3 regions of the Alkalihalobacterium sp. APHAB7 genome follow, and region 3 is predicted to be linked to each of the others. Evidence: riboswitches for the same ligand, from Rfam matches in the RefSeq annotation. Region 3 holds a riboswitch; each other region holds the start of a gene.

Region 1 (4,460 bases), on a different contig from region 3:
GCAGCAGGTATGTCTCCTTGTTCTGGCTGTATTATCGGGATGGGTGAAACCGATGAGCAAATTGTAGAAATTGCTTATTCGTTACGAGAAATTGATGCTGATTCCATTCCAGTTAACTTTTTACATGCGATTCCAGGAACTCCGTTAGAAAATTACAAACGTACGAAACCGATGAAATCCCTAAAAGTACTTGCGTTGATGCGTTTTATTAACCCTTCAAAAGAAATTCGTGTTTCTGGAGGAAGAGAAGTAAACCTTCGTACATTACAACCGTTAGCATTATTTGCTGCAAACTCTATATTCGTAGGTGACTATTTAACTACGAAAGGTCAAGCAGTAACTGAAGACCATAACATTATTGAAGATTTAGGTTTTGAGATAGAAGAGTGTGCTCTATAATTAATCGACAATTTTAGATATTTTTAAAAATGGCTCTTTTTACAAAGATTGTTGCTTCGTGCTTTTGGACCGTAAGCCAAGCAAATGCTTGGCTCTTCACGCTATGCGTGAAGCTTTTGAAAATAAAATAGCCGTTCAGACAAATGAATTTGTCTTGAAAAGGCTATTTTATCTTCAAAAAACGGTCCAAAAGCAACAAAGTTTACGCAAACAGCCTTAAAAATAGATTGACAAACCTTTATCTTTTCAATTAATCTTTTAATACAATCACATATGTTGGGAAAGGGTAAAGATTTTAACATATTAAAATCTTTAAAAGGGAAGTTCGGTGAAAGTCCGACGCGGTCCCGCCACTGTAATTTGGTTGTAGTCTATTAAGCCACTGTTCTATGAATGGGAAGGAATAGATTGCAATAACCATAAGCCAGGAGACCTGCCTTTTCTAACAACACTGTCTGACCTACGGGAGATAGGGAGGTGTTAGAGAGCGGATTTTCTGTATTTAGTATTCATGCGGATTATTTTATTTAGAAGTTATAAGCATCTCTAACCATTACTCTATGGTTAGGGGTGCTTTTTTATTTCGTGTATTGACTTGGTTTATACCTCTAAAAATTAAATTAACCATTAAAGGAGAGATGTAGATGCAGCGAGGTAAGTTATTAATTATCGGATTTGGTCCTGGTAGTGAACAGCATATGACCTTTAGAGCGAAAGAAGCGATTGTAGAAGCTGATTCCATCATCGGTTATAGTACATACGTTGATTTAATTCGTCCGCTAATTACAACTCAAGAAATTGTCAGAACTGGTATGACAGAAGAAGTGACCCGGGCACAAGAAGCTGTTCGCCAAGCGGAAACAGGAAGAAAAGTTGCCGTCATTTCTAGTGGGGATTCAGGGGTTTATGGTATGGCTGGCCTTGTATATGAAGTTCTCATCCAAAAGGGCTGGCAAGAGGAGACGGGTGTTGAGGTAGAAATTATACCTGGCATATCGGCTATTAATTCCTGTGGTTCGTTATTAGGAGCGCCGATCATGCATGATGCCTGTACAATCAGTTTAAGCGATCATCTAACACCGTGGGAATTAATTAAAAAGCGGGTAGATGCTGCTGCCGAAGCAGATTTCGTTATTGCGTTATACAATCCACGAAGTGGGAAAAGAACAAGACAAATTGTTGAGACACAAAAGATTTTATTAAATTACCGTTCGCCAAAAACACCAGTTGGATTGGTGAAAAGTGCTTACCGAGAAAGAGAACAAATTGTTATTACCGATTTAGAGCATATGTTAGACCATGAAATCGGGATGTTAACCACTGTTATTATCGGAAATAACTCTACGTTCATTTATGACGGAAAAATGATTACTCCAAGAGGGTATCAACGGAAATATACGTTGAATGAGACTGAACAACACCTAAAACCACATGAACGGTTAAAGAAAGCAGCAGAACCGTGGGCACTTCATGGAGGCAAGGAAGATGAAAAAATAACAGCTGACAGACCGCTCAGTTCGCGTATGTTAGCAGAAGAGGCAATTTCAAAGCTAGAAATTAAAACAAAACCTTTAGAAAGTGACCAACAACAAGGTGTCTCTTTTCAACAAGAAGATATTTTTGAGTTTGCGGTTTCACCAGGGATTGCTAATAAAAAAATAACGCCGAAACAATTGGCGACATTGGTGGAAACGGTAGGAGATGAAGCAACACTTGAGTATACCCCGGATCACTTAATCAAAATATCTGTTAAGACATCTAACCCAAATGAAATTGCGGAGAGCTTAACAAGTGCAGATTTTTTATTGCTCCCAATAGGTAAAGTGGTCAACATAAAAGCATGTGATTTTTGTGATGGTGAAAAAGCCGATTCTATTCCACAAGTGGAACAACTTCAAAAACGAGTTGGTGGAATGTCTGTACCCAAGCAAATGAATATTGGATTTAATGGCTGTGGAATGGCTTGCTATAGCGCACCTACAAATGATATTGGGATCATTTATCGTAAGAAAGGGTTTGATCTGTTTTTAGGAGCTAAAACGACCGGGAGAAATGCTCATGTCGGACAACTTGTTGCTGAAGGGTTGGAAGGCGAAAAGCTTGTCGACCTTGTTGTTAGGATCGTAGAAGATTACAAAAATCGAGGATTACCTAATGAACGGTTTCATAAGTTTTTTAAACGAGTACAAGTTGTTGAAGGGTTTTATTACAAGGAAGTTCCCGAGCAAGTGGTAGTAGATATGGCTTGTGGGGATTAAAAGACAGTTCTGAATAAAAAAGGAGGAAGCGCAATGAATGCAATTTTATTTATCGGTCACGGTACAAAAAAGCGGGAAGGTAATGAACAACTGCTTCAATTTGTTGAGTCAATGAGAGGTGATATACCGTATCCAATCGTTGAAACTTGCTTTTTAGAGTTTTCCACTCCGACGATACGTGAAGGGATAAAGCGATGTGTGGATCAAGGAGCAACGAAAGTCGCACTCGTTCCAATGATGTTTTTTTCAGCGGGGCATGCCAAAATTCATATTCCTGTTGAAATTGATGAAGCGAAAGCCATGTATCCACATGTTGAATTTACTTATGGTAGACCAATCGGTGTTCATGATAAAGTGTTTGATATTTTACAATCACGTCTGCATGATGTTGGCTTTTCTAACAAGAAAGGAAAAGATGATCTCGGCATTTTGTTAGTCGGCCGTGGCAGCAGTGATGCAGATGCGAATAGTGAACTATACAAGATAGGTAGATTGCTTTCTGAAAAATTAGGGATGGTTAATGTCGAACTGTCATTTATTGGTGTAACTTCACCTACAGTTGAAGAAGGTGTTGTCAGATCCATAAAGCTTGGAGTGAAGAACATTTATATTATTCCTTACTTTTTCTTTACAGGAATATTAATGGACAGAATGGCTGAAAAGCTTCAAGCCTTTCAAGTTGAGTATCCAGAATTACATTTCTCGATGACTGAATTTTTTGGTTTCCATCCTATTCTGAAAACAATTTTTGTGGAGAGGGCACAAGAGGCACTGCAAGGGGAAGCAAAACTCAATTGTGATGTTTGTTCTTACCGGATACATGCAATGGAACATATGGATATACATCATCACCACGACCATGACGACCATCATGGACATACTCATCATCACACCCATAATCACGAGGTTCAAAGGTAGGATGAAAAATGATTTATATAATAGCTGGGACAAGTGATGCAAGGGAATTAGCGATAACACTAAGAGATGCAGAGCATGGCATCATTGCTTCGGTCGTAACAGATAATGCAGCCATTTCTCTTCGCGAAGCGAATATTGATACCGTTGTTGGAAGACTAACCGCTGAAGAAATGGCGGTGTTTATTGAAAAAAGAAGAATACAAATGATCGTCGATGCTTCTCACCCATTTGCGGAAGAAGCATCGAAAAATGCAGTTGAAGCGAGCCGTCTCTCACAAGTACCTTATATTCGCTATGAACGGGAAGAGTATCAAGGTCATACTGGTCAGATTATGAATGTTTCTTCTTATAAAGAAGCAGCACTACTGGCCAAAGACAAAAAGGGTACGGTTATGCTTACAACTGGAAGTAAAACACTTCAAATTTTTACAGAGCACCTATTGAATGTAAATGGGATTCGATTAATTGCAAGGATGCTTCCACGTAAAGATAACATGGAAAAATGTGAGGAATTAGGCGTTGAACAAAAAAATATTGTAGCGATTCAAGGTCCTTTTTCTAAAGAGTTAAACATCGCATTGTTTAAGCAATATAATGTAACACTTATGATCACAAAAGAAAGTGGAAAGGTCGGTTCTGTGGATGAAAAAGTTGAAGCGGCAAAAGAACTAAACATACCGATTGTAATGATTTCAAGACCTAAAATAGACTACGGCATCGTTTGTAGATCTTATGAGGATGTTTTAGAAATGATAAATCAAAAAGTTGAGGTGTTATAAATGGATTTTCAAACAGAATTTAAGCCATTAACTGTACAACCACAAGAAATTGAAGGGTTAAGTTTTCAGATGATCACTGACGAGTTAGGTGAACACGATTTTACGG
Region 2 (4,460 bases), on a different contig from region 3:
TAGGTTTAATTTAGTGAGTCAGTGCGAGTATCAAATCAATCTAATATTTACATGATTTTTATTAGATTGCGGTAAACTATACATTATGAAAATAAACGGTATTGAAAAAATGTCTCAATTATTTAAACAAATCCATGATATCAACAATGAGCATATTCAATTGTGGAGTGAGTATGTTTTATTTACTTGGCAGTGGTGGCTAGGTCTAACACTTACTATTATTCCTTGGATCTTATGGCTAATCTATAGAAAAAAAGACAGTACATTGCGTTTATTGTCTGCGGGATTCTTTATGATGTTCATCGCGTCTTGGTTAGATTCATTGGGTATCCAATTAGGTCTTTGGGAATATCATTATGAGGTTATCCCTTTTATCCCGGCATTCATTCCTTGGGATTTGTCTTTAATTCCTGTTATGACAATGGTCTTTTTGCAAATAAAGCCTTACGTCAATCCTTACATTAAAGGATCCCTTTTTGCACTCATTGCGGCTTATGCTGCAGAACCTTTTTTTATCTCGATAGGTCTTTATTATCCACACACTTGGGAACATATCTATTCGCTCCCGATCTTTTTTATCTTGTATATCATGGCTCATTTATTATGTTATGGGAAATCGTATCAACCTCTTTAAAATTTGGTACAGTAAGTTTAGATTATTTATTCAACATTGTACTTTAAACCCAGGATTGTGGGAACTACGTTGAAGAAAAGAATGTCTTGAGGAACGAAATGATCAAGTATCACTCTTTTAAAGTCCTAAAGTTAGGGGAAGGTATTTCGGACGATACATTTTTTCTGCATATGAATTTCTTTCTCGCAATAGAGTATAAATAGCACCATCGATATACGAACTTGGTATTTCTAAGGCACTTCTTCTTGAACAGCTACTGATATTTCCCTTTTCTTTAAGAATAAACAGGTCAATAGCAACAAAATATAAGAAGAAGCCTATAAAAAGATATCACTTGCGCGCCCTATATTTCCTATGGAAATTGAGCTATAATGGAAGTATCCATCTAGAGAGGGTGATATAATGAAGAAAAATCTGTATACTAATGGTGAACAAGTGATAATTAAAGCAACGGATGAAACAGTAACCGTCTCTAAAAGTCAATATGTCAAGAACATGAAAAGATATTCATACACGGTCAAAGAACAGCCAGCCACTTTTTTCTTTGAGGAAGAACTAGAGAAAAAGTAAGCTGTGTAAGGATACGGTCACAAAAATTACACCATTACTGTTGAAAAGTGTTGTTTTGCTAGATTTAGATGAGTAATCCAGTTTTCTAAAATGGAAAGATATCGTTTTGGGGGTATGGAGTATTATGTGTTGGGTTTATTTCGACTTAAACCCAACACATCTAAATTATATTACCCTTTTTCTATTATGAAGATTGTGAAGTTTTCCTAGATCAAAAAAACATGGTAGATCCTTCTTCCGTCATGACATAACCGAAGTAACCAATCCTCACATGGTGGTTTCGATAATCATATTTTCCTCTCGACCTACCTCGACGCACCACGTGTGTTCTCTCCACAACCCATCATCCGTCAGGGCATATCCTGTAATGAGACGTATTTCTTTTTTTCCCTTAATTTTTCATTCTGCGCATATACGGGAAGAATTACTATGCATTCCTGTAATTAATTTGGTGGTTTACCAACCAAAAATTTGTTCATTTCTTCTATTGCTTTATCGTCATTTGCTTCAATACCTGCAGTATTTTTACCCTTCACGTGTTAAATTAGTAAATGGAGTTCATGTTAGCAAGCCTTATAAATTGATTGATTTGATCACTTGATACTCCCTTCCCAAACCTTGCCATCATAAAATTATGTTTGTATTGTGCGACATCTGGATCGTCCGTTACCGTTTCATTGAACTGCTGTGTTTGTAATAAACGTTTTAATAGAGCTTTATACAAATGAATGTTTCCATCGACCATAGGAAGATCCCAATGCCAAGCATACTCGATTGATAGAATAATAAATTGTTCTATTTGTGGATCATCAAAAATGGACTGAATTAATTTCTTAGCGATCCCTCCGCTTCGATAGGAAGGTGCAACTTCAATTGCTCCAAGTACTTTAATGTAGGGTAAGACACTCCAACGTTCGTTTTTTTCCGGATCAAGTATTAAGGTGTAGCCCACAATCCATTCCTTATCCATAGCAATGCAAATTTGGCTTCCTTTTTCAAGAGTTGCTAGTAATGCCTCTTGTTGTTCTTTTGCTTCTCGAAACCGATTTAATGATGGATGAAAAGGATAGTTTCTCATATATTTATTGATAGAATGGACATCAGAAATGAACCGTATTTTATTACTCATGACATAGCTCCTTTTTGTTTTGAAAGTTGTATTATCGAAAAGTTAAACGGTACACTTATAGGAAAATAAAAAAACTCTCCCGATGACGGAAGAGTAATTACAAATTAAACGGTACTAACCCTATGAAGGAAAAGAAGATATAATTCGCCTGTACCGTCTCATCTTCTCACCCCCCGAAGAAATTGAAACTTTTGGAAGTTAAAGGCAGGTCTCCTGACTTGTGCTTCTTTTTACTTTGAGCCTTCCCATATAAGCCGCTGACGCGTTACTTATACAGTGGTAATCTCATTTCATCCACACTTACAGTTGCGGGGACAGTTCTGGACTTACACCAGATTCCCTATTAAGTCGTATTCGACACCGATACTTCCAATATGCAGTTGTTGGTTAAAGCAGATTTACAATATGTTGTAATCTTATATCTAGCGTTAGAATATTTCAATCTTTTCTTGCAGGTTGAAGAAGTTTGGAGTACTACTAATCTTTTTTCTCTACTTAATAAAATCTATAAAATAAGAAAATAGCGGAAGTAGTGCGATTAGAAGTCCAGATTGAATAAATGACAGTAATAAATCTTTCTTCCAACTGTTTGTTGTACTTTTACTCATAATTCTTGCTAGAACTAAAAAGAAGAGCCACCAAAATAATAAACTTGGTATTATTATAGTAAATAAATAAGACATGTCATCACCTATCATCTTTTTGGAGTTGGCATTAATCTCTCGTCATATCAATTATTAAATTACCAAAAATCCCCCTCAAGTGGTAACTTTTAACTTTATTATAACTTAAGTATATCTTCGTGAATAGTATAGGAGTTAGAAAAATGAGGGAGGTGTTGACTGCCTCTCTTCATTACTTGGTTGGACTTTAATTCTATTATTTTATGATTATAGTAGTGGTGGTTCTATTTCAATTATTTGTTTGTTATATGTTACTCGATATCCATACGAACATCCCACCGATTTCCCCATGTTCCATTAAGAAGTTGTTCTTTTTCAATCACTTTATTTTTAAGGATGTCATCTAAAGTAATGTTCTCTAATATATGAGACACTGTATCACGAACGAGTCCCCATAAGGGTTGTAGTCGACAATTCCCTTCTAATTCACAAGGTTCGTAGGATGTAACGCTGACACAACTCATTGGTGCTAAAGGGCCTTCCAGTTTCCGAATGACGTCACCTATACATATTTCGCTAGGATTTATTCTTAGTCGGTACCCTCCCCCGAAGCCTCGCCGGCTGGTAATATAGCTTAACTGTTTTAATTGCATTAATATCTTTTCTAGATAAGGTGATGGGACTTGTGTTATCGTACTGATCTCAGTAACTGTCATCACCTTTCCCGTATTTTCTCCTAGTGCAATTAATGCTCGTAATGAGTACTCACCTTTACTTGATATTTTCATCATCCACCTCTTATTTTTAAGAATAGTTTATATAATTTTCTAGCTTGTATTAAATAATCCATACGAAATACACCATAATAACTGTAACGATCATGTATAAAGTGTTGAGCGGTATCCCGATTTTTAAGAAGTCAGAAAAGCGATAGCCACCTGGGCCATAGACGATTAAGTTCGCCTGATAACCAATCGGTGTTGCAAAGCTAGCTGATGCTGCAATCGCGATGGCTACGAAGAATGCCATAGGATCGACCGCTAATTGAGTGGCAATCGCTAGAGAGATCGGTACCATAAGGACGGCTGCTGCATTGTTTGTAATCACCTCGGTAAAGACCGTTGTTAATAAGTAAACAGCTGCAATCGCGCCTATGACACCTGCCCCTTTTGTCAGTTGAATAAAGTGGTCAGCAACCCAAGCTGCAGCCCCTGTTTGATCAAGTGCGGTACCAATACCAATGGCGCATGCGATTAGTAGTAGTACATCGAATTGTATGTATTTTTTGTAATTGATTTTTTAGGGTCGACTATATCTGGCTCTTCTAGGGATGATAATAGGTAAAAATCTTTGGAATTAGACCACCTGGGCTCGAAGTCCTTATTCGATAAAAGTAACAAAGTGTCTCCCGCTTTTAACTTAATATCTCCTACCTTATCGTTAATTCGCTCATCATTTCGATGAACGGCAACTACACCTGCTCCGTAAAAACTTCGAAACTTGC
Region 3 (4,460 bases):
GTTCCAACTGTTTGCAAAGCATTCTTTTGCAAATACGCCATTGAGGCATCAACTGCATTTGAAACACCAGCAGTTACAACAACGAAAACAGTGAACTCATCTGTCGAATACGTCTTAAAAGAACCATCTTCCAATATAGCTGCAGTCATCATTCCTACAGCCCCTTCATAATCAATTTCGAGATTACTCAGATACTGTTTATACTCACTTTCTGCACAATCACAGTTATAATCTTTATGAACATGACGATTAATGAATGTTGAATTCCATCCAAACCCTGCACCAATGACAGCTGAAGAGTAGGTTTTAAGTGGTGTAGGACTCGAAATGAAAATATATTCTTGTTTTCTTTCAATTTTCAACCGATTAATGAGCGACCGCTCGGTAGATACCGATTGCTTTGGCTGAAGTGTAATAAGTGGACTTGGAACAGATGGGTGTTCTCTTCTCCCTACTTTAGCTTTATACACTTCTTGTAATCTTGTTTCATTCATAACATGTGCTGGACGGTCAAGTGAGCTAACTGTTCCTTCATCAAGAAGTAAGATACGATCACAATACAGACTTGCCATATTTAAATCATGTAAAATCGCAATAACGGTCAATCCTTTTTCTCTAGACCACTGTTTCAATGAGTCTAGCAAGCTCATTTGGTACGAAATGTCGAGGTGATTAGTAGGTTCATCAAGAAGTAGTATTTTCGGTTCTTGTGCTAAGGCACGTGCTAGCATGACACGCTGGCGTTCCCCACCACTTAATGAATGCAGAGGTATATCTTTAAATTGATATACTCCTGTTAATTTCATCGCCTCTCCGACAATTTGTTTGTCTGTTTTAGTTGCAACTTGAAACCAGCCTTTTTGATGCGGATAACGTCCTAACTGAACAACTTCTTCAACTGTGTAAGAAAAAGAAGTATCTGATTGTTGGGGTAACACAGCCATCTGTCTAGCTAATTCTTTTGAGCCATATGCTAATATATTTTTATTCTCAAGAATGATTTCACCTGATTGTGTAGGTATTAATCCACTAACCATCTTTAATAACGTCGTTTTCCCACTACCGTTTGGACCGAGGATTCCAAAGATTTCCCCTTTAGAAACTGAGAATGAAACGTTCTTAATTATATTGACATTGCCGTACCCACCACATATGTCATTCACTTGTAACATCCTGTTCACTCCCATCCATACAGATTATAATCTATGACGTTGTCGGATTAAGATGATTGCAAAGACTGGACCACCGACAAGAGCCGTTATGACTCCAATAGGTAACTCGGTTGGAGCAATTAATGTACGGGCCACTAAATCAGTAAGCACAAGAAATCCTCCACCAATTAAAACAGATAGCGGTAATAGATGACGATGATCTGGCCCCCAAATTAACCTAGTTAAATGCGGAATAACTAAACCGACAAAACCAATCGTCCCAGAGACTGCTACAGCTGATCCAGTTAACAAAGCCGCTCCAAATAAAATCAGCATTTTCCGAGCTTGAATATTAACTCCAAGATGCTTAGCCGTTTCTTCTCCAAAAGCTAGTGCATTTAATTCTTTAGCATTAAAAAGCAAAATCAAAAATCCGGCTAAAAAAAACGGAGCAATTAAATACACATAACTCCAACCTCTCATCGAGACGCTTCCCATTAACCAACCAATGATTTGTCTTAATTCTTCGCCTGTTAAAGCGATCATTAGTGAAATCATAGAACCTAGAAAAGAACTTAAAATAATTCCGACTAAAATCACCGTATGAGCAGCCATCGAACGATTAAGTGCTCTAGCAAAAAAAATAACTAAAAATAATGTAATAAATCCAGATAAAATACTAATAACTGGTAAGGTAAATGCTCCTAATATCGGTATGCTAATACCAAAAAACAAAACCGCAACTGCACCAACTGCCGAACCAGAGGATACTCCAAGCGTATAAGGATCAGCTAATGGATTTTTTAAAAAGCCTTGGAAAGCAGCCCCTGCTAATGCAAGGGCACCTCCAACGAACATTGCTAATAAAACGCGTGGAAACCTTATCTCCATTATAATATTTACATACATCGGATCTACTTCTGCTGCTATAGGTAACCCGATCCATTCTCTTCCTAGAACCGTTATCACTTCAAAAAATGATATAGGTACGCTACCAATAGCAATGCCTAAAACAACCGAAGCAAATAAAAAGGTAAAACAAATTATATAAGCAAGTACTATATTAGTTTTCGAAAACATCTGGGTAAATAAATTTTGCAAGTTTTTCGACCCCTTCGACTAAGCGAGGACCTGGGCGTTCTACAATATTAGCTTCAATATTAAAGACTCTTTCGTTTTTAACCGCTTCTACTTCAGTCCAAGCTGAACGTGCTAATACGTCTTCAACTGCATTCTCCATACCTTCAACATGACCATAAGTTGTAATGATCACATCTGGATTTAGAACAACAGCATCCTCTTCTGTAAACATCGGCCAACCTTCTTGTTCTCCTGCAGCGTTTGTTGCATTAATCATTTCCAGCATCTCATGCATAAACGTTCCTTTTCCGGTTGTATACATATCAGGAGCTGGCCAAATTTCTACCCATACAGTAGCTTTATCAGCATCCTCAATCTCACTTGCTTTTGTTTGTACTTCAGTAATTGTCTCTTGCATTGATGTTATGACATTATTAGCCTCTTCTGACTTTCCAACTGCGTTTCCAATCATTTCAATAGAATCATATAATTGCGCAAAAGAAGAAGCATTATTTACTACAAGTACTTGGACCCCTGCATTACGAATTTGATCTAAACCTTCTGCGTTGTTCATTTCATTCGCTAGTACTAAATCTGGATTTGCAGCGATAATTTTTTCTACATTAAATTCCATTCCACCAATTGTCTCAATATCTTTTACTTCCTCTGGGAAGTCATCATTATCTGTTACCGCAATGACACGATTAAGCGCTTCAAGTGCATAAACAATTTCCGTATTACTTGGAACTAGCGAGATTAATGTTTGTGGCTCTTCTTCGATGACAATCTCAGTTCCTGTTGCATCAGTAATTGTTAACGGAAAAGCCACGGCTTCTCCACTACCTGTCGTTTGCTCTTCTGTTTCTTCCGTCGGTGCTTCTTCTGTTTGTGGCTCTTCTTGGTTATCTGTGCCACATGCTGTTAATAAACCAACAATAAGTAATGAAGCTACTAACCACATATACCATTTTTGCATGTTCTCCAACCCCTTTTAAGTTTGTATTTCTTTTTGTATTCAATGAAAGAATTGCAAGAAAGGAAAGGAAAGTATGTAAAAAAATAAAGCTCTCCTTCAAAGGGAGAGCTTCGGTTTCAGTTTAATAGATCCCCTAGGTAACACTTGGATGCTAAAAACATTCCATTATGTGTCGTTCTCATTAGAACAAGGGGACTCTTTTTCAAGAGTCAGATCTTATCACACTGCTTACCTTTTCCGCGAAGGTTACACAATACTTTAAGGCAGGTCTCCTGACTCGTACAATGATACCTCTTTACCTTCCCATCAAAGATGACAGTGGTTTATTAAAGAGTATTCGTACTTACAGTGGCGCGACCGTGTTGGAATTTCACCAACTTCCCTTTTCACACTCGTGTGAGTGACCTTAAAGCTAACTAACTATTCAATTCATTGAGATACGACTTAATTATACAAAATAATAGATAATTCGTCTATATAAACTTACACACTCGCTTTTAAGTTAACAGCTTGTGCAAACTTTCTACCAAAATCTTTGCACGTTTCTTCTTCACCATCCGGGCCTAGCTCTATTTTAAGCCCCGGCTGTACGATTTGACCATTTCTTTCATCAATCATTGCTTCTAATAAATCTACAGCACCACAAAAGATATCGTATGCTGTATCTCCAGATCCAAAAACTGCAAATTGTTTATTAGTAAAATCCAGCCCAGCCATTTCATCATACAAATCTAAAAATTCATCAGGCAGTTCGCCGTCTCCCCATGTATAAGCACCTAAAATGATGGAATCGAATGCATTTAATTGGTCAAGGTCACAATCAACAACATCTAATTTCGTTACGTTCATATTTTCCTCTTGCAAACCTTCTTCAATTAAATCGGCAATCGCTTCTGTATTTCCTGACATACTAGCATAAACAAGTAGAACCTCACTCATGTTAACATTCCCCTTTCAATCTATTAATTTAAGACTAAATGACTTTTTAAATGATGTCCTTTCATACGAAAGATGCCTTCTCTTTCAACTGCAACTATGTATTCTCCATTTTCAACTTAACAAACAGCAGTAGCTCCTCGGACAGTACTTTTTATCATGTTCATTAACAATTCCTCCATCAATATTAACAATGAAAATCATTTTCATTTATATAATAATTGAAAATGATTTTCATTGTCAACAAGTAAATGTATAAAGCTCATCGAGTAGGAGGAGGTGATTAACCTCCGACCTCTCACACCACCGTACGTACG

What was found. A riboswitch is a leader RNA that binds a small molecule or an ion and turns the genes downstream of it on or off. The one in region 3 is predicted to bind cobalamin.
Region 1: linked by a shared signal. The riboswitch ahead of cobJ (precorrin-3B C(17)-methyltransferase) and the one ahead of ACNSTQ_RS11690 (ABC transporter substrate-binding protein) in region 3 are both predicted to bind cobalamin.
Region 2: linked by a shared signal. The riboswitch ahead of ACNSTQ_RS15195 (GNAT family N-acetyltransferase) and the one ahead of ACNSTQ_RS11690 (ABC transporter substrate-binding protein) in region 3 are both predicted to bind cobalamin.

The regions. Positions count from the first base shown of each region.
Region 1 covers NZ_JBLWFS010000007.1:114,080-118,539, forward strand. Annotated here, with positions in the region: gene bioB (biotin synthase BioB) at 1-399, shown strand, start outside; cobalamin riboswitch at 667-855, shown strand; gene cobJ (precorrin-3B C(17)-methyltransferase) at 1,044-2,657, shown strand; gene ACNSTQ_RS09555 (sirohydrochlorin chelatase) at 2,691-3,575, shown strand; gene cobK (precorrin-6A reductase) at 3,584-4,354, shown strand; gene ACNSTQ_RS09565 (precorrin-8X methylmutase) at 4,355-4,460, shown strand, end outside.
Region 2 covers NZ_JBLWFS010000016.1:25,030-29,489, reverse strand. Annotated here, with positions in the region: gene ACNSTQ_RS15205 (CBO0543 family protein) at 86-634, shown strand; gene ACNSTQ_RS15200 (hypothetical protein) at 1,037-1,204, shown strand; gene ACNSTQ_RS15195 (GNAT family N-acetyltransferase) at 1,749-2,333, opposite strand; cobalamin riboswitch at 2,519-2,713, opposite strand; gene ACNSTQ_RS15190 (RrF2 family transcriptional regulator) at 3,268-3,744, opposite strand; gene ACNSTQ_RS15185 (SLC13 family permease) at 3,794-4,192, opposite strand; gene ACNSTQ_RS15180 (SLC13 family permease) at 4,210-4,460, opposite strand, start outside.
Region 3 covers NZ_JBLWFS010000009.1:162,518-166,977, forward strand. Annotated here, with positions in the region: gene ACNSTQ_RS11680 (heme ABC transporter ATP-binding protein) at 1-1,172, opposite strand, end outside; gene ACNSTQ_RS11685 (FecCD family ABC transporter permease) at 1,197-2,252, opposite strand; gene ACNSTQ_RS11690 (ABC transporter substrate-binding protein) at 2,215-3,207, opposite strand; cobalamin riboswitch at 3,452-3,631, opposite strand; gene ACNSTQ_RS11695 (flavodoxin) at 3,691-4,146, opposite strand.